4 regions of the Rhizobium sp. 01T437 genome follow, and region 1 is predicted to be linked to each of the others. Evidence: predicted binding sites of a transcription regulator. Region 1 holds the regulator's gene; each other region holds the start of a gene.
What was found. Region 1 encodes PhoB, which activates phosphate uptake and scavenging genes when phosphate is short. Its sites were predicted from a motif close to TGTCATNNANCTGTCAT; they were not measured.
Positions count from the first base shown of each region.

Region 2: the regulator PhoB is predicted to act here: its motif matches at 4,243-4,259, upstream of phnF (phosphonate metabolism transcriptional regulator PhnF).
Region 3: the regulator PhoB is predicted to act here: its motif matches at 2,210-2,226, upstream of AC1DM5_RS23505 (DapH/DapD/GlmU-related protein).
Region 4: the regulator PhoB is predicted to act here: its motif matches at 3,250-3,266, upstream of ppk2 (polyphosphate kinase 2).

Region 1 covers NZ_JBFTPM010000006.1:128,793-134,752, reverse strand. Annotated here, with positions in the region: gene pstB (phosphate ABC transporter ATP-binding protein PstB) at 1-806, shown strand, start outside; gene phoU (phosphate signaling complex protein PhoU) at 851-1,564, shown strand; gene phoB (phosphate regulon transcriptional regulator PhoB) at 1,695-2,378, shown strand; gene AC1DM5_RS13685 (pyrroline-5-carboxylate reductase) at 2,506-3,294, opposite strand; gene AC1DM5_RS13680 (GcrA family cell cycle regulator) at 3,597-4,127, opposite strand; gene AC1DM5_RS13675 (acetylornithine transaminase) at 4,552-5,751, shown strand; gene argF (ornithine carbamoyltransferase) at 5,797-5,960, shown strand, end outside.
Region 2 covers NZ_JBFTPM010000006.1:474,132-480,091, forward strand. Annotated here, with positions in the region: gene AC1DM5_RS15425 (ABC transporter ATP-binding protein) at 93-1,880, shown strand; gene dapB (4-hydroxy-tetrahydrodipicolinate reductase) at 1,899-2,723, shown strand; gene AC1DM5_RS15435 (2,3-bisphosphoglycerate-dependent phosphoglycerate mutase) at 2,746-3,381, shown strand; gene phnF (phosphonate metabolism transcriptional regulator PhnF) at 3,439-4,176, opposite strand; gene phnG (phosphonate C-P lyase system protein PhnG) at 4,329-4,805, shown strand; gene phnH (phosphonate C-P lyase system protein PhnH) at 4,805-5,413, shown strand; gene AC1DM5_RS15455 (carbon-phosphorus lyase complex subunit) at 5,418-5,960, shown strand, end outside.
Region 3 covers NZ_JBFTPM010000011.1:187,761-193,720, reverse strand. Annotated here, with positions in the region: gene AC1DM5_RS23515 (MBL fold metallo-hydrolase) at 15-932, shown strand; gene AC1DM5_RS23510 (GFA family protein) at 1,081-1,506, opposite strand; gene AC1DM5_RS23505 (DapH/DapD/GlmU-related protein) at 1,539-2,171, opposite strand; gene AC1DM5_RS23500 (adenylate/guanylate cyclase domain-containing protein) at 2,430-4,199, shown strand; gene AC1DM5_RS23495 (CE1 family esterase) at 4,370-5,299, shown strand; gene AC1DM5_RS23490 (TCR/Tet family MFS transporter) at 5,280-5,960, opposite strand, start outside.
Region 4 covers NZ_JBFTPM010000002.1:91,392-97,351, reverse strand. Annotated here, with positions in the region: gene AC1DM5_RS03910 (ABC transporter ATP-binding protein) at 1-470, shown strand, start outside; gene AC1DM5_RS03905 (ABC transporter permease) at 467-1,351, shown strand; gene AC1DM5_RS03900 (ABC transporter permease) at 1,355-2,197, shown strand; gene ppk2 (polyphosphate kinase 2) at 2,289-3,197, opposite strand; gene AC1DM5_RS03890 (ABC transporter substrate-binding protein) at 3,531-4,706, shown strand; gene AC1DM5_RS03885 (branched-chain amino acid ABC transporter permease) at 4,761-5,621, shown strand; gene AC1DM5_RS03880 (branched-chain amino acid ABC transporter permease) at 5,618-5,960, shown strand, end outside.

The DNA of each region.
Region 1 (5,960 bases):
TGACGGAAGCCGCAGTTGAGAAGGCGCTGGACCAGAAAATGAGCAACGTCCCGTATAAGATGATCGGACAGGATGTCTCCGTTTATTACGGCGAGAAGCGCGCGCTTTTCGATGTCAATCTGAACGTCCGCGAAAACACCGTGACCGCCCTGATCGGCCCGTCGGGCTGCGGCAAGTCCACCTTCCTGCGGTCGCTGAACCGCATGAACGACACGATCGACGGTTGCCGGGTCACCGGCAAGATCACGCTCGACAGCGATGATATCTACGATCCTGACATCGACGTCGTCGAACTCCGCGCCCGTGTCGGCATGGTGTTCCAGAAGCCGAATCCGTTCCCGAAGACGATTTATGAAAACGTTTCTTACGGCCCGCGCATCCATGGCCTTGCCAAGTCCAAGGCCGACCTGGACCAGATCGTTGAGACGAGCCTGCAGCGCGCCGGCCTCTGGAATGAGGTGAAGGATCGCGTGCATGAATCCGGCACCGGCCTTTCCGGCGGTCAGCAGCAGCGTCTGTGCATCGCACGCGCCGTTGCCGTCAGCCCGGAAGTCATCCTGATGGACGAGCCCTGCTCGGCGCTCGACCCGATCGCGACTGCCAAGGTCGAAGAGCTGATCCACGAGCTGCGTGAAAACTACACCATCGTCATCGTGACGCATTCCATGCAGCAGGCCGCGCGCGTATCACAGCGTACGGCCATGTTCCACCTCGGCAACCTGGTCGAGGAAAACGATACCGACAAGATGTTCACCAATCCGGACGATCCGCGCACCCAGGATTATATCATGGGCCGGTTCGGCTGATTTTGGCGATGTGAAGCCTTCCCGATTTTCGAGGACAAAGCCCCATGGCATCGACACATATTTTTTCCGCTTACGATGACGATCTGAAATTCCTGTCCCGGCGCATTTCCGAGATGGGTGGTCTTGCCGAACAGATGGTCGGCGAGGCCGTCCGTGCGCTTGTCAACGGTGACACTGCGCTCGCCCAGAAGGTCATTTCCGATGACGTGATCCTTGATCACGCGGAACGCGAAATCAACGACAAGGCGATCGTCACGATTGCTCGTCGCCAGCCGATGGCCTCCGACCTTCGCGAGATCATGGGTTCGATCCGCATCGCCGCCGACCTCGAGCGCGTCGGCGACCTTGGCAAGAACACCGCAAAGCGCGTCATCGCCGTCCAGAGCACCGGCGTTCCGCGCAAGCTCGCCCGCGGTCTCGAGCATCTCTCCGAACTGGCGCTCGTCCAGCTCAAGGAAGTGCTCGATGTCTATACGACGCGTTCCGCTGATAAGGCCAAGTCCATCCGCGAGCGCGACGATGAGATCGACGCGATGTACACCTCGCTGTTCCGCGAACTCCTCACCTACATGATGGAAGATCCGCGCAACATCACGAGCTGCACGCATCTTCTCTTCTGCGCCAAGAACATCGAGCGTATCGGCGACCATGCGACCAACATCGCAGAAACGATCTACTACATGGCAACCGGCGCCCAGCCGGAGGGCGAGCGTCCGAAGGACGATAGCTCCAATACCGTTGGTGCGGTGACGGAGTAATCCTGAACTGCCGATTGCATGCGCGCCCCGCGCGGGGGCGCGCAAAGGTGCAGCCAATTCCGAGTTCCTGCATGGTCCCTTGCTTAAATCACCCCCGGTTTAAGGATCATGCATTAGGAGACTGACACGCATGATCCCAAGAGTTGCAGTTGTTGAAGATGAAGAGGCGCTGAGCGTGCTTCTCCGCTACAACCTCGAGGCTGAAGGTTTCGAGGTGGATACGATCCTCCGTGGCGACGAGGCCGAAATCCGGCTTCAGGAGCGCACCCCGGACCTGCTCATCCTTGACTGGATGCTGCCGGGCGTTTCCGGTATCGAGCTCTGCCGCCGGCTGCGCATGCGGCCGGAAACCGAGCGTCTGCCGATCATCATGCTGACGGCCCGCGGCGAAGAAAGCGAGCGTGTTCGCGGTCTTTCGACCGGCGCGGACGACTATGTCGTCAAGCCCTTCTCCACGCCGGAACTCGTCGCCCGCGTCAAGGCGATGCTGCGCCGCGCCCGCCCGGAAGTTCTCTCCACCGTTCTGAAGTGTGGTGATATCGAGCTCGATCGCGAAACGCATCGCGTTCATCGCAAGAGCCGCGAAGTCCGCCTCGGCCCGACCGAATTCCGCCTGCTCGAATTCCTGATGTCGTCGCCGGGCAGGGTCTTCTCCCGCTCGCAGCTTCTGGATGGCGTCTGGGGCCACGATATCTACGTGGACGAACGTACTGTCGACGTCCATGTCGGCCGCCTGCGTAAGGCGCTGAACTTCTCCAACATGCAGGATGTCATCCGCACCGTCCGCGGCGCGGGATATTCCATGGAAGCTTAATCCGAGTGATCGGAGGTCCAGACGGGTCGCTCGCTTGCCGGGCGGCCCGTTTGTCTATCTGGCACCCCGAGCTTCTTATGAAAGCCGACACCAGGCGCCGAAAGCGGACCTCGAGAGAACCTGCTTTCTACAGACGAATGCGTGCGAGAACTCGATCAAGAGCCTTTTGCAGAGCCGCAGTGCCGCCGAACTCGCGAAAGTCTTCGAGCACCTGTTCATTCAATCCGCCCTTGGTCGAATGCTCGCCGATGAGTTCATCAAAACTCGCGACAGGTTTTGAACGGGCAGCATGGGCGAGGCCGGAAAACAATTGACGGAGGTAGGCGTCGCCAGCCGTTCCCGAAAGCCCCTGGCTCTGCAGCCAGGTCGACGTCTCGTCCAGGATGCCGAAATAGGTGGCCATCAGGCAGCTCGCCACCGCGAGAAGTTCGAACTCAAGTTTGTTTTCAACCTGGATCGCCGTTCCGAGCGCCGAAAAGAGGGCGTGGGAAACCTCGTCGAGCGGGTAGATCGCGGTCGCGCCCTGAAGATCTGCGACGAACGGAAGTGGAATTGCCAGGCTCAGGCGAACTGGTTGATCGATCCACGCCAGCAGTTGATCCATTGGCGTGGCCGCGACAAAGCTGATGACATGGTGACCCGGCCGAAATCGGAGCGAGCGGATCACCTCCTCGGCAATTTGCGGCCTCACTGCCACAAATACGAGATCGGATCGGTCGAGAACATCCTGGTTGCCCAAAGCGATCGACACATTCCGGTTTGCCGCCGCAAGGCGGGCGGCGACGCTCGCGCTGCGCGGTGACAGCACGATCGGTGTGTCGCGAAACGCTGTCTTGCTCAATCCGGTGACGACGGCCTCGGTAATCGTGCCCGTCCCGACGAACCCCATTGTCATCCGCTTTGGATCGATCTCCATTGGCACCCCTGAGCGACTGTTTGCGCCGTGCTACTCCACGAGAATACCGCATCTGTATCAGAAAATCGCGTTACAGCGCCATGACCACCGTTCCATACCGGTCTAGGGCTGAAACGCATCGGTGGCGTTGGGCCACATAAGTTCGCATCGTCAGGCATGGTGAACGGCAGGCAGAGATCGGCCTCCGGCAGATCGTGGTCAGGAGCCGTTTTCCAGCCCTCCTGTGCCGGCTAAAAAAATACGCCCCTCTGCGCGTCAGCGAAGAGGGGCGGCGGATGCTGCATTTGTTGAGAAGGTGCGGGTCAGGCGACCCGGACAGCCTTGCGGCGTTCGCTGACCGGCTGGTAGGCGAGGCGCTGGTGATAGTTGCAATAGGGCGAGGAATCCGGGGAGTCGCAACCGCAGAAGTAGAAGTCGTCCTTCAGCGGATCGCCGACCGGCCACTTGCAGGTGCGCTCTGTCAGTTCCGTCAGGCCGAGGCGGCGGGAGATCGGCACGACCACGTTTTTGGCCGGCACATATTCCATTTCCTCGACCGTTTCGATCTCGATCTCTTCCTTCAGCATCGTTGCGCCCTGCTGGCGGGTAACGGTGCGGGTGGTGATGCGAGACGCATAGTTCGGGGCGCGCGGAGCCGACGTATTGCGCTTGGGTGCGCGCGCAGCGGTTGCCGTGCCGCCGGCCTTGGCGCGGCCGGGAAGACTGAGCCGGTGAACCTTGCCGATAACAGCGTTTCTACTCACTCCGCCAAGCTGCGCAGCGATCTGGCTGGCGCTCAGCCCCTCTGACCAAAGCTTCTTGAGCTTCTCGACACGCTCGTCTGTCCAGTTCATTGCCCTGTCTCCACCTTTCGCGTTGGTGATGGCAGAATCCCTCACCGTTGCCTCGGAAGTCTCCGAAGCAAGAAACGCCTGATCAATTTTGGTGACTAGTTCCGCCGCATGCAGTCTAGTAATTGAACTTTAACCTAGTGTGAGCCTGACTCTGTGACAAGAGTCGCAGGAATCCGATGAATCCGAATTCGGGGTTTTCCCCAACTTGCTTCCCCGGCGAGTCATTTCTGCAACATTAGCTGTTGATAGACCTGCAAGTCTGATTTGAGGCTTGACGCATGTGCTAAATCCTCAGTTTTGTTGACATTGCAGTGCGAAAAGTAAATAGTGCTCCCTGCCGCCGCAAGGCGGCATTTTTGATTTTTCGGGCCTGGTTTTCTTAGCCGGAGTCCGTTGCCTTAGAGCCTGACCAGGAGATTGCGCCATGGCTGAAGCCTCGCCGCTTTATGATACCTATTCTCGTGCCCCGCTGCGGTTCGAGCGAGGCGAGGGCGTGTGGCTGATCACCGAAACGGGCGAGCGATATCTGGATTTCGGCGCGGGCGTTGCCGTTACCTCCGTGGGGCATAGCAATCCGCACGTTGTGGCCGCTCTCAAGGATCAGGCTGACAAGGTCTGGCATCTCTCCAATATCTATGAGGTGCCGGGACAGGAGAAGCTTGCCAAGCGCCTGACGGATGCCACTTTCGCCGACAAGGTGTTCTTCACCAATTCAGGCGCCGAGGCGCTCGAATGCGCCATCAAGACTGCGCGCCGTTACCAGTTCTCCAAGGGCCATCCCGAGCGCTTCCACATCATCACCTTCGAAGGCGCCTTCCACGGCCGCACGCTCGCGACCATCGCCGCCGGCGGTCAGGAGAAATATCTCGAAGGTTTCGGCCCCAAGGCCCCCGGCTTCGATCAGGTGCCTTTCGGCGATATCGAGGCCGTCCGCGCGGCAATCACCGATAAGACGGCCGGCATCCTCATCGAGCCGGTCCAGGGCGAGGGCGGCATTCGCCCGGCGACCCCGGAATTCATGAGGGCGCTCCGCGAGCTCTGCGACGAGCATGGCCTGCTGCTGATCCTCGACGAGGTGCAGACCGGCGTCGGCCGTACCGGCAAGCTCTTTGCTTATGAATGGTCGGGTGTTTCGCCTGATATCATGGCGGTTGCCAAGGGCATTGGCGGCGGCTTCCCGCTTGGCGCTTGCCTCGCAACGGCAGAAGCTGCCTCCGGTATGAAGGCCGGCACGCATGGCTCCACCTATGGCGGCAACCCGCTGGCCATGGCTGTCGGCAGCGCGGTGCTGGATATCATCCTGGCCGATGGCTTCCTGCAGCATGTGCGCGATATCACCCTCGTCTTCCGTCAGGGCCTCGCCTCGCTCAAGGATCGTTATCCCGATGTCATCGAAGATATCAGAGGCGAAGGCCTGATGCTCGGCATCAAGGCTGCCATCCCTTCGGCAGAACTTCTGAAGGAAATCCGCGCCGCCCATCTTCTGGCGATTCCGGCAGGCGATAATGTCATCCGTCTGCTTCCGCCGCTGGTCGTAACCGCGGAAGAGGCGCGCGAGGGAATTTCCCGTATCGAGCGCGCCGCCGAAAGCATCCGTGCCGCCAAGGTCAAGAAGACCGCTTGATAGGACAATGCCCCGCCCGACGGCGGGCGTAGCAGGTAACGAACAATGGCTTCCCCCAAACATTTCCTCGATCTCTCCGCGGTCACCGCATCCGACCTCAGAACCATCATGGACGATGCCAAGCTGCGAAAGCAGGCATTCAAGGCAGGCAGCGGCGACAAGCCGCTCGCCGGCAAGATGCTGGCCATGATCTTCGAGAAGCCGTCCAC
Region 2 (5,960 bases), 350 kb from region 1:
CTGTCTAGCCAAAGCTCCTTCAACTCTTTATAGAGCCCGCGCATATGTGTGCCGCGCCTGCGGCATGCAGCTCTGAGACAGGAAGCCTATTTTTGGACGCCGCCGACAGCAGAAAGCCACACGTCAACAGCGATACCGTGACCGGCATCCTGAAACGCATCATTGCGGAAAACGGCCGGGACCATCTCTGGGGCTATGTCTTCGCAATCTCCTGCCTTGTCATCATAGCGCTTTCGACGGCGTTCACGGCCTGGATCATGCGGGCGATCATTGACGAGGCCTTCGCCAACCGCCGCGCCGACGTCGTCTGGATTATCTGTCTTTCGATCTTCATCGCTTTCATGCTGCGCGGTTTTGCGAGCTACGGGCAAGGCGTTGCCCTTTCAAGGATCGGCAACGATATCGTTGCGCGCTATCAGCGACGGATCTATTCGCACCTGATGACGCTATCCGTTGGCTACTTCAACGAGTCTCGCTCCGCCCATATCGCCGCTCAGGTCAGCCAGAACGTTACCGGGATCCGCGACGTATTGAACCTTACAATAACGTCGACCGTGCGTGACCTCCTCACTTTCGTTTCGCTGATCGGCGTCATGGTCGTTCAGGATCCGCTGCTGAGCCTTGCAGTCTTCATTCTGGCGCCGCCGCTGCTCTATGCGCTGCGTTACGTTTCCAAGCGGCTGCGCTCGGCCACCCGCGAAGCGGTCGATCTCAACAGCCACGTTCTCGGCGCCATGCAGGAGACGATCCAGGGCATTTCCATCGTGAAGGCCTTCACGATGGAAGAGGCGCTGGAAAACAAGGTCAACAAGCTGATCGGCGCTGCCGAAGGCCGGGCAAACCGCATCGCGCGGCTTTCCGAGCGCACCTCGCCGCTGACGGAAAGTTTTGCCGGCTTTGCGGTCGCCAGCGTCCTTGCCTATGCCGCCTATCGCTCGATCTATCAGGGCGTGCCACCGGGCGCCTTCTTCTCCTTCGTCACTGCGCTGCTGCTCGCTTACGATCCGGCCCGGCGCCTTGCCCGCCTGCAGGTGCAGATGGAGCGCGCCATCGTCAACGCCCGGATGATCTACGAGTTGCTCGACATGGAAACGCGCCAGCGCGATCTGCCGGATGCCAAGCCGCTTGTTGTCACCGAAGCGAAGATCGAGTTCCGCAATGTCTCCTTCGCCTATGGCAATGAAAGCGTGCTTGACGGCGTGACGCTGACGGCCGAGGGCGGCAAGACGACGGCGCTCGTCGGCCCCTCGGGTGCCGGTAAATCCACCGTTATCAGCCTCATTCCTCGCTTCTACGATCCGAAGGGAGGCGAGATCCTGATCGACGGACAGGATATCGCCCATATCACCAAGCGGTCGCTGCGCCAGCAGCTCGCTTATGTCTCGCAGCAGCCCTACCTCTTCGAAGGCACGATCCGCGACAATATCCGTTACGGCCGTCCGGAAGCCACGGATGAGGATATCGAGAAGGCAGCGCGGCTTGCCTATGCGCATGACTTCATCGTCGCGCAGTCACAGGGCTACGATACGCCCGTCGGCGAAAACGGCGTGACATTGTCCGGCGGCCAGCGCCAGCGGCTGTCGATCGCCCGCGCTTTGGTGCGCAACGCGCCGATCCTGCTTCTTGACGAGGCAACCTCGGCGCTCGATACGGAATCGGAAGCAGCCGTGCAGAAGGCACTCGACGAAGCCATGACCGGCCGCACCGTTGTCGTCATCGCCCACCGGCTTTCGACCGTGGTGCGCGCCGACAAGATCATCGTGATGCAGCAGGGCCGCGTCGTCGAAGAAGGCAATCACGAGACGCTTGCGAAGGTCAGCGACGGACTTTACGCTCGCCTCAACAATCTGCAGAGGCCTTCGGCTTCTGATTCATACTGATCGGGATGACGGACTGACATGAGCGACGCTGCGATGAAACTGGTAGTGGTCGGAGCGGCGGGGCGCATGGGACAGACGCTCATTCGTCTCATCCATTCCATCGACGGCGTTGCATTGCATGCAGTGGTCGCGCGGCCGGGCTCGCCTTTCGTCGGCAAGGATGCCGGTGAAGTCGCCGGTCTCGGGGCCAATGGTGTCATCATCGGCGATGATCCCCTGGCAGCGTTCCTGCATGCCGAGGGCGTGCTGGACTTCACGTCGCCCGCCACCAGCGTGGAATTTGCCGGACTGGCGGCGCAGGCGCGCATCGTTCATGTCGTCGGCACGACCGGCTGCTCCGATGAGCACAACGCAAGGATTGCGGCCGCCTCGCGCCATGCCCGCATCGTCCAGTCGGGCAATATGAGTCTCGGGGTCAATCTGCTCAGCGTTTTCGTGCAGCAGGCGGCTCAGGCGCTCGATCCTGCCGACTGGGATATCGAAATTCTCGAAATGCACCACAAGCGCAAGGTCGACGCGCCCTCCGGAACCGCATTGCTGCTCGGCGAGGCAGCCGCAAAGGGCCGCAATATCGATCTTGCCGCGAAATCCGTGCGTGTGCGCGACGGCCATACCGGGTCGCGGGAAGCCGGCACGATCGGCTTTGCGACGCTTCGCGGCGGCTCAGTCATCGGCGAGCATTCCGTGCTCTTTGCCGGCGAAGGCGAGACCGTCACGCTTTCGCATAGCGCAACCGACCGTTCGATTTTTGCGCGCGGCGCCATCAAGGCAGCCCTTTGGGCACGCGACAAGAAACCGGGGCTCTATTCCATGCTCGACGTTCTCGGGCTTTCTTCCCATTGACCATTTCTCGGAGGCATTTTTCATGAGCGGTACCCTCGTCCTCGTTCGCCACGGCCAGAGCGACTGGAATCTCAAGAATCTCTTCACCGGCTGGAAGGATCCCGACCTGACCGAGCTCGGCATCCAGGAAGCCACGACCGGCGGCCAGGCGCTTGCCGACTACGGCATCAAGTTCGATATCGCCTTCACCTCCGCACTGGTGCGCGCGCAGCACACGCTGAAGCTTGTCCTCGACAAGGTCGGTCAGCCTGATCTCGAGACGATCCGCGATCAGGCACTCAACGAGCGCGACTACGGCGATCTCTCCGGCCTCAACAAGGACGATGCCCGTGCCAAGTGGGGCGAAGAGCAGGTGCATGTCTGGCGCCGCTCCTATGACGTTCCGCCTCCGGGCGGCGAAAGCCTGCGCGACACCGGCGCCCGCGTCTGGCCTTACTACCTCACGGAAATTCTTCCGCGCGTCCTGCGCGGCGAAAAGGTGCTGGTTGCCGCGCACGGCAATTCGCTGCGTTCGCTCGTCATGGTTCTCGACCGCCTCACCCGCGAGCAGGTTCTTTCGCTGAATCTCGCGACCGGCGTGCCCATGGTCTACAAACTGAAAGCAGATTCGACCGTCGCTTCCAAGGAAGTGCTCGGCGACATGTCCGGCGCGCACTGATCACAATCAGGCATCGATAAGGTTTGAGGCCGGGCTCGCGCCCGGCCTTTTTCGTTTTCAGTTCTCGATGGTGAACTGGACGCGGTCTGCCGCGAAACGGCTGATCGAATATTGGACCGGCACGCCGTCCAGATCGGTATTCATCGCCTTGGTGATCAGCAGCACGGCGCCCGGCGTCAGCTCCAGATCGGCAATGTCGCCGGAATCTGCGTGGGCGGCGGTGATCTCGGTCGTGGCGCGCACATAGTCCGAGAGGCCGAGTGCGGCGAAAGTCTTGGTGACGGACTCGGTCTGGCGATAGATCTCGACGAGGCCGGGAAACCGCGCGGCCGGAAACCAGCTCGTGCCGCGTGCGACAGGCCGCCTGTCCGCATCCCGCACCGTTTCCAGCCGAATGACCGGCGTGCCCGGTTCGATGCGAAGCCAGCGGGCCACTTCGGCGTTGGCTGCCTCTTCCGCATGGCCGAGCAGGAGCGAGTGCGTCTCGCGCGCCTGATCGCCCAGACCATCGGTAAAGCGGGTGCGGCGGCTGATCGGAAAATTCAGGCGCTCCTTGCGCTCGATCAGCGTGCCGCGGCCCTGCACCGCGCGTACGATGCCTTCCTGGGCAAGTGCTGCAAGCGCGCTGCGGACGGTATGCCTGTTGACGCCGAACTGAAGCGCCAGAACGGTCTCAGGCGGCACCATGCCCGTTTCGTCATAGGCTCCGCTGCTGATCGCCTCGCGGATCCTGTCGGCGATCTGCCGCCAGAGCGCCACGCCCGTCTGCCGTTGCACCTGCTTCATGCCTGCCATTACACCCCTGCCAGCTCATCTTCGACCCGAATTCATCTTCAGGCTCGGCCAATTTTGGACGTGTCGTGTCACACGCTTGTCACCTCGCCGATTTAGGGATAGGTATAGCTTGTATGGTTGTCTATATCAATAGACATTTAGAGGAAAAAACGATGACGGCAGCAGAGAAGACAGACGCTGCGGCGCAGACAGACAACGGGCGCAAACGCACCGTCGACCTGCTGGCCCGCGCTGAAACACAGGAATTGCTGGCGGCGTGGGATGCGCTTGCCGAAAAGCCCGTCGCCCAGCCGGTGCGCGGCCCGGAAACGGGCCTCGTCATGGTTCGCGGCCGCATCGGCGGCGGCGGTTCGCCCTTCAATCTCGGCGAAGTCACGGTGACGCGCGCGACGGTGCGCCTTGCCTCCGGCTCTGTCGGCCATGCGCAGGCGCTCGGTACTGACAGAGAGAAGGCCCGCCTTTCGGCGATCTTCGATGCCCTCTGGCAGGAGGAGGCTACCAAGGGTTTCGTCGAGGATAGACTGCTGTCGCCGGTCGCAAAGCGGATCGCCGACGAGGCAAATCGCAAGGCCGAGGAGACGGCTGCGACCCGCGTCGATTTCTTCACCATGGTGCGGGGAGACAACTGATGAGCGCCAAGACCGATGTTCTGACCGGCGGCTTTGCCGAGCCGGTATTCGAGGCCCAGAGCGTATTCAAGATGCTGATGGACGGCATGGCCCGGCCCGGCACGATCCAGAGCGTAGCAGCCGATGTGACGGCGCCCGCACCGCTCGGCATTGCCGCCGGCGCGATCGGCTTGACGCTCTGCGACCACGACACGCCCGTCTGGCTTTCGTCCGGACTTGCCAGGTCGGCGATCCCGGAATGGCTTGGCTTCCACACCGGCGCACCGCTGACGGCCGAGAAGGCCGAGGCGCGCTTCGCCTTCGTCGAGGCCGGTACGATGCTTTCCACCTTCGGCCTGTTTGCCGCCGGCACGCAGGAATATCCCGACCGTTCGACAACGGTGGTGATCGAGCTTGCCGACCTCGAAGGCGGGCGCCGCCTGGCGCTGATGGGTCCGGGCATCCAGAGCGTGACCGAGATCGCGCCTGTCGGCCTGCCGGAAACGTTCCTGCGCCTGTGGACTGAGAACCGCGCCCTCTTCCCGCGCGGCATCGACATCGTGCTGACGGCAGGCAAGCGTTTCCTCTGCCTGCCGCGCACCACCAAGATCACAGCAACGGAGATCTGAGCTCATGTATGTTGCCGTCAAGGGTGGCGAGGCCGCCATCGCCAATGCCCACCGCCTGCTCGCCGATCGCCGGCGCGGCGACCGTTCCGTGCCGGCGATCGGCATCGAGCAGATCGTCGAACAGCTTGCTCTCGCCGTCGATCGCGTCATGGCCGAAGCCTCGCTCTACGACCGCACGCTTGCCGCACTTGCCGTGCGCCAGTCGCGCGGCGACATGATCGAGGCGATCTTCCTGTTGCGCGCCTATCGCACGACGCTGCCGCGCTTCGGCTATTCCAAGCCGCTCGACACCGCCAATATGCAGATCGAGCGCCGCATCTCCGCCACCTACAAGGATCTTCCGGGCGGCCAGCTGCTTGGGCCTACCTTCGATTATACGCACCGCCTGCTCGATCCCTCGCTGCTTTCGGATGAGGCCGTTGAAGAGCCGGCACAGCGCGAAGCCGAAACCGGCCGCGTCATGCGCGTTTCCGAAATCCTCGCCCAAGAAGGGCTGATCGAGAATGACGGCGAGCTTCCCGAGGACCACGAGACGGGCGACCTGACG
Region 3 (5,960 bases), on a different contig from region 1:
CGCAACAGACACATATGTCCTCGCAGAACAGTTCGGCTGCCGGTGGAGCGAAACCCGGCGAGCTGGTTCCGTCGCGCTATGCGCTTGATATCGGCGAGATCGAGGTGATGGTGGTCAGCGATGGGGTGCTGCCGCTGCCAACCGCGATGTTGGGACACAACGCCGACCCGAAGGTGCGGGCCGGCTGGCTGGGCGACATGTTCCTGCCGCCGGACGCTTTCGACTGGTCGCTGAACGTGGTCGTGGTGCGTAGCGGCGCACAGACCATCCTCGTCGATGCGGGGCTCGGGATCGACCCGGACCTGAACCTGCCGCGAGCCGGGCAGTTGATCAAGCGACTGGAGGCCGCAGGCATCGATCTTGGTTCCGTGACCGACGTCGTGCTGACCCACATGCACATGGACCACGTTGGCGGGCTGCTCGTCGAAGGGGTGAAGGAACGGCTGCGGCCGGACCTGCGCATCCATGTGGCCGCCGCCGAGGTCAAATTCTGGGAGTCGCCCGATTTCTCCCACGTCTCCATGCCGCCGGGCTTTCCGGACGCGCTTCGGGCAGCCGCCAAGCGGTTCGCCAAGGAGTACCAAAACCAGCTGCGGCTGTTCGATGAGGAATACGAGGTGGCGCCGGGTGTCGTCGTCTCCCGCACCGGTGGCCATACTCCCGGGCATAGCGTGGTCCGCGTGGCCTCCGGCGGCGACAAGCTGATGTTTGCCGGCGACGCCGTGTTCGCGGTCGGGTTCGAACATCCCGACTGGTTCAACGGTTTCGAACACGACCCCGAAGAGGCGGTCCGCGTTCGTATCCGGCTTCTGCGCGAGCTGGCGGCGACCGGCGAATTGTTGGTGGCCACGCACCTGCCGTTCCCCTCCATCGGCCATGTGGCGGTCGACGGCGAAGCCTTTCGCTGGGTGCCGATCTTCTGGGACTACTGACGGGGTCGTGTCACGCCGCACTAGGCTGAGCGTGACACATATCCGGCTCAATCAGCGAGGCCCGGCGAATGCCTGGGCCTCGTTTCATTTCGGCGGCCGTATGCCGCTGGAGCCGTTTCCGGGGCAAGAGCGCTCGCCCGGCATGATCTCACTTCGTCGGCTCGAAGCGAAGTATGCCGGCGACCCTCGCCTTGGTGCCGGAATCGGACGGGTGGGAGACGCCATCCATGACCTGCACCTCCGGAAAGTCGAAGGGGCTGATGCCCTCGATGCAGGCGACATTGATGCCGAACTGGTTCGGATTCGAGCGGCGCTGGTGATGGGTATAGATGCCGCAGGTCTTGCAGAAATAATGCTTCGCCGTGCGGGTATTGAATTGATAGAGCGTCAGGTTGTCTTCGCCCTCCACGAACTCGATATCCGCAAGCTCAGCCGAGACGGCGATTGCGCCGCGCATGCGGCAGTAGGAGCAGGTGCAGCGGCGGATCGTATTGAATTCGTCCGCCAACCGGAGCCGGAATTTGACGCGGCCGCAGTGGCAGGCCGCTTCATGCTCATGTCTCTCGTCGCTCATGATCCGCCTGTCTCTCTCAATGAAATCCCAAACTAGGCCCAGCGCTCGCAGAAGGCTTCGATATCGCTGGACTGAAAATCGGCGAGCCGTTCCATGATGGTCTCGAACGGCCAGTCCCACCAGGCGATCGCGGCAAGGTTTTCCGCAACGTTTCGCGAGAAGCGCTCGCGCAGGAACCTGGCGGGAACGCCGCCGACGATCGTATAGGGCGCAACGTCCTTGGTCACCACCGCGCCTGCCGCGAGCACGGCGCCGTCTCCAACCGTCACACCCGGAAGCACGATGACGCCGTGGCCGATCCAGACGTCATTGCCGATGATGGCGCGGTCCGCCTTTCGCTCGGCGGAGAAGGAGTGATCGCGCGCGGCGTCTGCGGAGTAATATTCCGGGCAATAGGTGAAGCGGTGCATGGACGGGCGGTCCATCGGGTGATTGGGTGCGCCGATCCTGACTTCCGCGGCGATGGCGCAGAATTTCCCGATCGAGGCATCGCCGACGATGCAGCGCTGCCCCAGATAGGAATAATCTCCGAGTTCGACCGTGTGCAGCGAGGTATTCTCCAGGATCTCGCAGTATTTGCCGATGCTGGAATCCCTGAGGGTAGCGGTCGGTTGGATGACGGTTTCGGCGATCTTTGGGCGGTTCGGTTGTGCGGTCGAATCCATGGGCAGTCTCCGGATTTCGGCCTGCCTAACCGGGGACGATGAAGGATATGTGACGCCAGGGGCAGCGAGGATCGGGGCAGGTTTGGCAGTGCGCCTCAAAGCTCAGTCTGCTTCGGCCCCGCAGGTGTCAGAGCGCCGCGATACGCCATGCCAAAGGCGATCGTTCATCCGTCCCCTTTGCGACAAAACTCTATGAATTTGGCAAAATCCGCGCATATTCATCCAACGGTATGATACGCCGCCGGAGCAATCACTGCTGTGGATCGAAAGCTCGCAGCCATCCTTTCCGCCGATGTTGCCGGTTTCAGCCGCCTTACGGCGCTGGACGAGGAGGGCACGGTTCGTGCTCTCAACGCGTGCCTAAGCCAGATCGCCGAAATAGTGGGTGAGCATGACGGCCGCATTTTCGGCACTGCGGGTGACGGGTTTGTCGCCGAGTTCGCAAGCGCTGTTCAGGCTACCAGGTGCTCGGTTGAAATCCAGCGACGCCTCTCGAGCAATCCAAAAGACATCCCCGGGGATCGCCGCCTGAAGTTCCGTATCGGCGTCAATCTGGGTGACGTCATTGTGTCGGGTGACGATCTGCTCGGCGACGGCGTCAATATCGCCGCGCGCCTGCAGGAGATAGCGCCGCCGTCAGCCATATGCATTTCCGGGTCGGTACGCGAGCATCTCTATGGCAAGGTGCCGTTCACGCTGACGAGCCTCGGCGAACGCTCCATGAAGAATATCCCGAGGCCGATTTCCGTCTTTCGGGTCGACTGGCTGCAGGAGGCGCCTGAAAGCGGGGAGGCCGGGCCAGAGCTAACGCCATCACCTGGGCCCCGCTTCGGCAGAGACCAGCCGTCGATCGTCGTCATGCCCTTCGACAATCTCAGCGGTCAGGGCGATGAGTATTTCGTGGATGGAGTCGTGGAGGAAATCACCGCGGCGCTCTCGCGCGTCCGGGAGTTCTTCGTCATCGCGCGCCAGTCTGCTTTCACCTACAAGGGACGTTTCGTCGACGTGCGTGACCTCGGACGGGAGCTCGGCGTCAACTACGTGGTCCAGGGCACCGTTCGGCGCGGAGGAGAGCGGCTGCGGATATCCGTGCAGCTGGTCGATACCGAGACGCGCATGCAGTTCTGGTCAGAGCGTTATGAGGGCGCGGCCGAGGACATATTCGAGCTTCAGGACAGGATCGCGGCCCAGGTGACCGGCGCCATCCATCCGGCCATCCAGAGTGCCGAAACGGAGCTGTCGAAGCGCAAGCCACCCAGCAGCCTGCGCGCCTATGATCTCGTCATGCGCGCCTACCCGTATCTCTGGGGCCAGAGCAAGGCGACGAACGAGCGGGCAATACCACTCCTTCAGGATGCCATCGCGATCGACCCTGCTTACGGCCGGGCGCACGCATTTCTGGCATGGTGCTACGCCCAGCACCTCGGCTACATCTGGACCGAGGAACCGGAGCAGGATCTGGAGCGGGCTTTAAAGTCTGTCGAAGCTGCAGTGGGCTCCATCGATGATGATCCGACCGCGCTGACGGCCGTCGGCGGGGCACTCAGCCATTGCGGCGATCAGGAGCGGGCGGCGGCCTATCTTGAACGGGCGCTGGCGCTCGACCCGAACAATGCCTGGGCATGGGCGCGTTACGGCTGGGTTGCAAGCTACAAGGGCGAGACTGGCGCGACGGAGCGGTTCGAGCGGGCGCTGACGCTGAGCCCGGCAGATCCGCTCGCCTTCAACATGCGCATGGGCATGGCCCTGTCGCTCGCCATGGCAGGCTCCCTTTCGCAGGCCGTCGCTATTGCCCGGGAGGTCGTCAACAAACATCCAGACGTGACCTGGTGCTATCGGATGATGGCGGCCTGGGCGGCCATGAGCGGCGACATGAAGACGGCCCGGTGGGCGGCGGGCAAGCTCATGGAGATCGAGCCGCATTTTACGATCGAGCGCTACTTGTCGAGGCCTGTGTTTCAGGGGGTGCCGCAATGGGCGGCCCAGACCGCCGAGGGTCTGCGGCAGGCAGGCTTGCCTGAGCGCTGAGGGTGTTTTCGATCTTGAAAACCGATGGGACGGGAACGGACTTCGCGCCTCGTCGACGATCCGCCTGAAGCGACATCGTGTCCCTAGGCGTCGCTTCTTTCGATCATTGCCAGTGGTACGGAATGACTTATGTTCGTCGCTGTATTTTCTTCAGGAAGCGGGAATGTTTCATGTGCCGCGCATTGCTCCGCCTGCCATTTGCCGTCTTCCTTTTTCTTCTCGGCTGGACGGCCGCTCATGCCGATGAAGTCCTGACTTACAAGTGGCAGGGCGTGGACCGCACCGCAATCCTGCATATTCCCAAGGGAGCGGAAGGACACCCCGCACCGCTTGTCATCGTGATGTATGGGTCAGACGACAAGGCCGCCAATTTCCAGAAAAACAGCGGATTTGATGCTGTCGCTGACAGCGAGAACTTCATCACCCTTTATCCGGAAGCGATCGACGGTGCCTGGAATATCAAAAACAGGAAGCCTGTCATCAATGGCGAGCCGGTCGATGACATCGGCTTTTTCCGCACCATGATCGACGATCTGGTGAGCCGCAGGATTGCCGACGGCACAAGGGTCTATGCCACGGGCTTTTCGTTCGGCGCGCTGATGACCTATACGCTGGCCTGCGCGCTTCCGGACAGGATATCAGCGATTGCTCCCGTCGCCAGCGCGATAAACGAAGCGCAGGTCGAAGACTGCAAGCCCGGCCACGCCATGCCGGTCATGATGGTGAACGGCACTGGTGATGACGTGCAGCGTTACGATGGCTATATCCGCTCATTCGGAAGGCTGCTTTCCGTTCCGGAGACAACGGAATATTGGCGCCGGATCGACGGCTGCACCGGGGAAAATGCGACGGCGCTGCCGCATCTCGACCCGCATGACCTGACCCGCGCCAGCCTGGTTCAATGGTCCGGATGCCGGGCCGATACGGGGGTTCAGTTGTATCGTATCGAAAACGGAGGCCATTGCTGGCCCCGTCTCGCCAAGTCCGATACCAGCTTCGGTCATGATGATCCGGTAGACGGACCCCGTTTCGGCGGATGCAGCAACGATATCGAGACAGCGGTTGAGGTGTGGAACTTCTTTAGGGAGTTTCACCGCTGATGATCGAGACATTCACCACGGTTCTCGTGCTCATCAGCACCAGGGGCACCGCGATCGCGTAGAGGGCGATCACCGAGAGCCAGATGCCGCCCGGCCAGTTCTCTCGCGTCACGAAATAGAGGGATGAAAAGCCGAGCGGGGCGATGATGGAGGCGAGGCTGATGGTGGAGGCGAGCACGCCCTGTAGCTCGCCTTGGCGATCGGGCGCGACCTTTCTTGTGGCAAGCGCCTGGAAGGCGGGATTGCCGATGCCGACGAGGGTGAAGACCGGCATGATGGCGAAGATCATCCAGCCCTGGCTGGCCAGTGCCATCACCAGGAGGGCGATCGCGGCGGCGGCGATGCCTGTCATGACCGACCAGCGCTCGCCGAGCAGGCGGGTTGCCGGCCCCGGCAGGAAGGCTTGGCAGAGTGTCTGGCAGATGCCGAAGGCGCCGAGCGACAGGCCGATCCAGAAGCCGTTCCAGCCGAAAGTGTCAAAGCCCCAGAGCGCCCAGCAGGTGCCGTAGGATTCGCCGGCAGCGCTGAAGACGAAATAGACCAGCACGATGGGCAGCAGCCCTTTCATCGAGACGATCCATTTCAGCGGCCGCAGCGGGTTCAGCGTGGCGAGATCGATCTTCTGGCGAGACGGTGTGCGGGATTCTGGCAGGACGAAGAG
Region 4 (5,960 bases), on a different contig from region 1:
ACCAGGATGAGGCACTTTCGCTTGCCGACCGTATCGTCGTCATGAGCCAGGGCCATATTCAGCAGATCGGCACGCCGCAGGATCTCTACCAGCGACCGGTCAATCTCAATGTTGCCGATTTCATGGGCTTCCGCACCCGCATTCCCGGTCGCGTCGTCTCCGTGTCCGGCACTGAGGCGGAAATCGAAGCCGCCGGCGCACGGCTGACCGGCACCATGCGCGACACGTTGAAAGTCGGCGATGCCGCTGTACTCTCAGTGCGCCCGGAAGATCTCGTTGCCACCGCCGACGGCATTCCCGTCATCGTCGCGAGCACCGAGTATCGCGGCCGCGCCTTCTTCGGCATGGCCCGCTCGGCCGACGGATCGGAGCTCTATTTCCGCTCCGACGATGCCTTGCCGCGTGGCTCTGCCACCACCCTGCAGCCGGTCGCAGGCCGTTCTCTGCTCTTCAAAGGCTCACCGGCATGAACGGCGCCCCCTCGCTGAAAACCCGGCTTGCCGCACAAGGCCTCGACGGCACGACGCTGCTCGTTCTGCCGGGCCTCTTCTTCATGATCGCGCTCTTCATTTATCCCTTCGTCTACGGCGTCGCGGATTCGCTGATGCCGAAGGATGGCGGTGTCTGGTATGAAAATTACGCGAAGTTCTTCTCGGACCAGTTCCAGTACGGCACGATCGCCAACACCATGTGGCTGGCCTTGCCTGTCACCATCGTGAACCTCGCCTTCGCAGTCCCCGTTGCCTTTCGCGTCCGGCTGATGCGCCGGCAACGTCTGCTGACGACGATCCTCGTGCTGCCGATCACGCTCGGCACCGTCTTCGTCGCTGATGGTCTGCTGACTTTTCTCGGCCCGCGCGGCTGGTTCAACGAGACGCTCATCCTGTTCGGCATCCTGGATTCGCCGGTCAAGCTCACCAACAACTACTGGGGCGTCTTCGCCTCGCTGCTGATCACCGGCTTCCCCTTCGCCTTCCTGCTGACGCTGTCCTATATCACCGGTATCGACCCGGCGATCGAGCAGGCCGCCGCCACGCTCGGCGCCAATGCGCGCCAGCGCTTTACGCGCGTCTTCCTGCCGCTCCTGGTGCCTGGCCTTGCCGTGACCTTCTGCCTTTCCTTCGTGCAGGCTTTCGCCGTTTTCCCATCGGCCGTCCTGCTCGGCGCGCCGGCCGGTCCGACACGCGTCATCTCGATTGCAGCCTATCAGGCTGCTTTCGAGCAGTATGACCATTCCTACGGCACGGCGATCGCCCTGATCATGGGTGGCGTCGAGCTCATTGTTGTCGTCGCCATCCTCGGCGCGCGTTCGTTCTTCTACCGCGGCCCGGCCGGCGGCACGAAAGGCTGAGCCATGATCCGTGACCAGGGCCTTACCTCGAAGATCTGGCGCATCGCCGTCTGGGCGCTCGCGACCCTCTTTGTCCTCAACCTGCTTGCGGTCATCGCGGCCGTGATCGTCAACTCTTTCGCCACACGCTGGCTCGGCACATGGCTGCCACGCGGCTGGACGGATCGTTGGTATTTCAGCGCCTGGAGCGAGTTCCAGCTTTCCAGCGTCGTCATCGTCACCTTCGAGATGGCCTTTGTCGTCGTCATCATCTCGGGCATTCTGGGCGTATTGACGGCCTATGCACTGGCGCGGCGCGATTTCCCGGGCAAGCGCGCCATCATCCTCTTGTTCCTGCTGCCGCTGTTGATCCCACCGCTGACCTACGGCATTCCGCTGGCAACCGTGCTCTACCAGCTCGGGCTCGGCGGCACCTTCTGGGGCGTGGTTCTGATCAACCTCGTGCCGTCCTTCCCCTTCGTCGTGCTCGTCATGATCCCCTTCATCGAGCAGATCGATCCGCGCATCGAGGCAGCCGCCCGCGTCTTCGGCGCCGGTACGACCAGCCTCTTCATCCGTATTCTGCTGCCGCTCTTGCTGCCCGGCATGCTGGCCGCGTTGCTGCTCGTTCTGGTGCGCACGCTTGCCATGTTCGAGCTGACCTTCCTCATCGCCGGACCGCAGACCCAGACGCTTGTCGTCTCTCTTTATTACGCGGTCTTTGCTTCCGGCGTACGAGCCAGCCAGTCGATCGATGCGATGGCGGTGATCTATATGGTGACGACGCTGTTCTGGCTCATCATCGCGCTGCAATTCGTCAATCCGACGCAGATCGTCGCGCGCGCCAAGCAGCAATCGGCGCATTGAAGCATGTCGCGCAAAAGTGTGAAGCGGTTTTGCGATAACGACATGCCAAAAAAGAGCCGCTGCCGGCAGAACCTGCAGCGGCTCCAAGAAATCAGTAGACTTCGGGAACGTAGAGTTCCGGCGGAACCGGGATACGCTGATAATCTTCGTGACGCACGCGCTCGGGAAGTACGATCTCTTCCTTCGGTACGTCCTCGTAGGGGATCTGGCTCAGCAGATGCGCGATGCAGTTCAGACGCGCCCGCTTCTTGTCCACGGCCTGAACGACCCACCACGGCGCTTCATCGATATGCGTACGGTCCAGCATCTCTTCCTTGGCCTTGGTATATTCCTCCCAGTGGACGCGGCTCTGCAGGTCCATGGGCGAAAGCTTCCACTGCTTCAGCGGATCGTGGATACGCATGTTGAAGCGGAATTCCTGCTCCTCGTCAGTGATGGAGAACCAGTATTTGATGAGGATGATGCCGGAACGCACCAACATGCGTTCGAACTCAGGCACAGAGCGGAAAAACTCTTCCAGTTCATCCTTGGTGCAGAAGCCCATGACGCGCTCGACACCGGCGCGGTTGTACCAGCTGCGGTCGAAGAGCACCATTTCGCCTGCCGACGGCAGATGCGGAGTATAGCGCTGGAAATACCACTGGTTCCGCTCGCGCTCGGTCGGCGCCGGAAGTGCCACGACGCGGCAGACGCGCGGGTTGAGGCGCTGGGTCACGCGCTTGATCGCGCCGCCCTTGCCGGCGGAATCGCGGCCTTCGAAGAGCACGACGACCTTGAGCTTCTTGTAGTGGACCCAGTCCTGAAGGCGGACAAGTTCATGCTGCAGGCGGAAAAGCTCTCGGAAATAGAGCTTGCGTTCGAGCGTCTGTTCGGCCGGACCGGACATGCCCTCGGCGACCAGCTCGTCGAGCCGGTCCTCCTCCATCTGCATTTCCAGCTCTTCATCGAAGCTGTCTGCAATCTCGTTCTTGATACGGTCGAGCTCAGTGTTTTCGATCATGGCACGCTCCCTGTTCAATTCGCTCGATAAAGCACGTTCTCGCCATAGCTATATGACAGAGTTGCGACGATCGAAAATTTGCTTTGGCAAAACGCAAAATTATAAGGCCGAAACACCGGCTTGCCCCGCCTTTCATGGTCGTCCCGGCGGTCGCGATCGACTGGTTCTACAGATGGCCGCGGCTTGTGCCATGTCAAGTTTTATGTATACATTGGACTTGCTGAGCAATTTTCGCGACGGCGGCGTTTTCTTCGGAGGAGCGAGGGAAAACGCTCAGGTCGCGGGCATATCTCCGGGAGAGAGATATGGTGCACAACATTGGGAGGAGTATACATGGTTTCGTTTTCAAGAAGACTATTCGTAGCTGGCGCTGCGCTCGCCACACTCGCCGGAGCGCCTGCATTTGCACAGGAAACAGTCAAGATCGGCGTGATCCTGCCGATGACCGGCCCTTTCGCCTCAACCGGACGCCAGGTCGAGGCCGGCGCTCGCGCATACATGGCAATCAACGGCGATACGGTTGCAGGCAAGAAGGTCGAGCTCGTCCTGCGTGATGATGCCGGCACTGCCGACCAGACCCGCCGCATCGCCCAGGAACTCGTCGTCAATGATGGCGTCAAGATGCTGGTCGGTTTCGGCCTGACACCGCTTGCCATGGGTGTCGCCCCGGTTCTCAACCAGGCGAAGGTTCCGGCGATCATCACCTCGGCCACGACCTCGGCCATCATGAAGCAGTCGCCCTATTTCGTGCGCACCTCTATGGGCGGTCCACAATCCGCCGTTCCGGTTGCCACCTGGGCCGTCCAGAACAATCTGAAGCGGGTCGTCACGCTGGTGACCGATTACGGTCCGGGCATCGACATCGAAAAGGGCTTTACCGACCAGTTCAAGAAAGAAGGGGGCACGGTTGTTGAAGCACTCCGCGTTCCCCTGCAGAACCCTGATTTTGCGCCCTTCCTTCAGCGTGTGCGCGATGCCAAGCCGGACGCCCTCTTCGTCTTCGTACCCTCGGGCGTCGGCGCGATCTTCATGAAGCAGTTCATCGATCGCGGCCTGGCCGATGCCGGCATCAAGCTGATCGCCACCGGCGACGTCACCGATGACGATCTCCTGAACGGCATGGGACCGGCCGCCAAGGGCGTCATCACCGGCCACTTCTATTCGACCGATCACGACAGCCCGGAAAACAAGGCCTTCGTTGCCGAAGTTCGCAAGGCCAACAAAAATATGCGCCCGAACTTCATGTCCGTCGGCGGTTATGACGCGATGCATGTCGCCTATGCAGCGCTCGAAAAGACCGGCGGCGATACTGATGGCACGAAGCTTGTCGACGCCATGAAGGGCATGGAATTCGTCAGCCCGCGCGGGCCTATCACCATCGATCCTGATACCCGCGACATCGTGCAGGACATCTATATGCGCGAGGTCAAGGAGAAGAATGGCGAGCTCTACAATGTCGAGTTCGCGACTTACCCGAAGATCCACGATCCGAATACGGCTGCCAAGTAAGCCTTTGGAACAGGCGGCGGAAGCAATTCCGCCGCCTGGATGCGGTGAGGTCTCATGCTGACAATCCTGTTCGACGGCATCGCCTATGGCATGCTTCTCTTTGTTCTCGCCTGCGGATTGTCGGTCACGCTGGGCCTGATGAATTTCGTCAATTTGGCGCATGGCGCCTTTGCCATGGCAGGCGGTTACGTCACCGTCATCATGATGAATAGCTACGGCATCTCCTTCTATTGGTGCCTGCCTGCCGCCTTCATCGTCACGGCGCTTGCCGGCGTTGTGTTGGAACGGCTGCTCTACCGCCGCCTCTATTCGGCCTCGCATCTCGATCAGGTGCTGTTTTCGATCGGCCTCGTCTTCATGGCGATCGCGGCAATCGATTATTTCATGGGCGGGCAGCAGCAACTCATCAACCTGCCACCTGAACTCAGCGGCCGCTTCGACTTCCTCGGTATCGATATCGGCCGCTACCGGCTTTTCATCATCGTCATCTGCGCGGTGCTGACGGTCGCGCTGCAACTGGCGCTCACCCGAACCCGCTTCGGCAGCCAGCTACGTGCGGCCGTCGATGACGGACGCGTCGCCCGCGGCATGGGCATCAATGTCTCGGTCATCTTCGCGCTGACCTTCGCGCTCGGCTCCGGTCTCGCCGGCCTTGGTGGCGCACTCGGCACCGAACTGCTCGGCCTCGATCCGAACTTTCCGCTGAAATACCTTATCTATTTCATGATCGTCGTCACCGTCGGCGGCACCTCGTCCATCACCGGCCCGTTCATCGCAGCACTTCTGCTCGGCGTCGCCGACGTCGCCGGCAAATATTACGTGCCGCAACTCGGCGCCTTCATCATCTATGCCGTCATGATCCTAGTGCTGATCCTCCGGCCCCATGGCCTCTTCTCCCGGGAGGGCGGCCGATGAGCGGCGAACGCAACAACGCCTCCACGCAGGCCATGGGGCTCCTGAGGCGCGCCGGCCGCTGGCAGATCTGGGAATTCGCGCTGTGGCTGGTGGCCATCGCCGCGATCTTCGTCCTGCCATCGCAGATGCTGATCCTGACGGAGATCGCCATTCTGGCGCTCTTTGCCGTCTCGCTTGATCTCATCCTCGGTTATGCCGGCATCGTCTCGCTCGGCCACACCGCCGTCTTCGGCCTCGGCGCTTACACGGCTGGTCTCTTTGCCGTCCACGTCTCCGGCGAACCGATTATCGGCCTGCTGGCGGCTGGCCTTGTCAGCAGCCTCTTCGGCTTCCTGACGA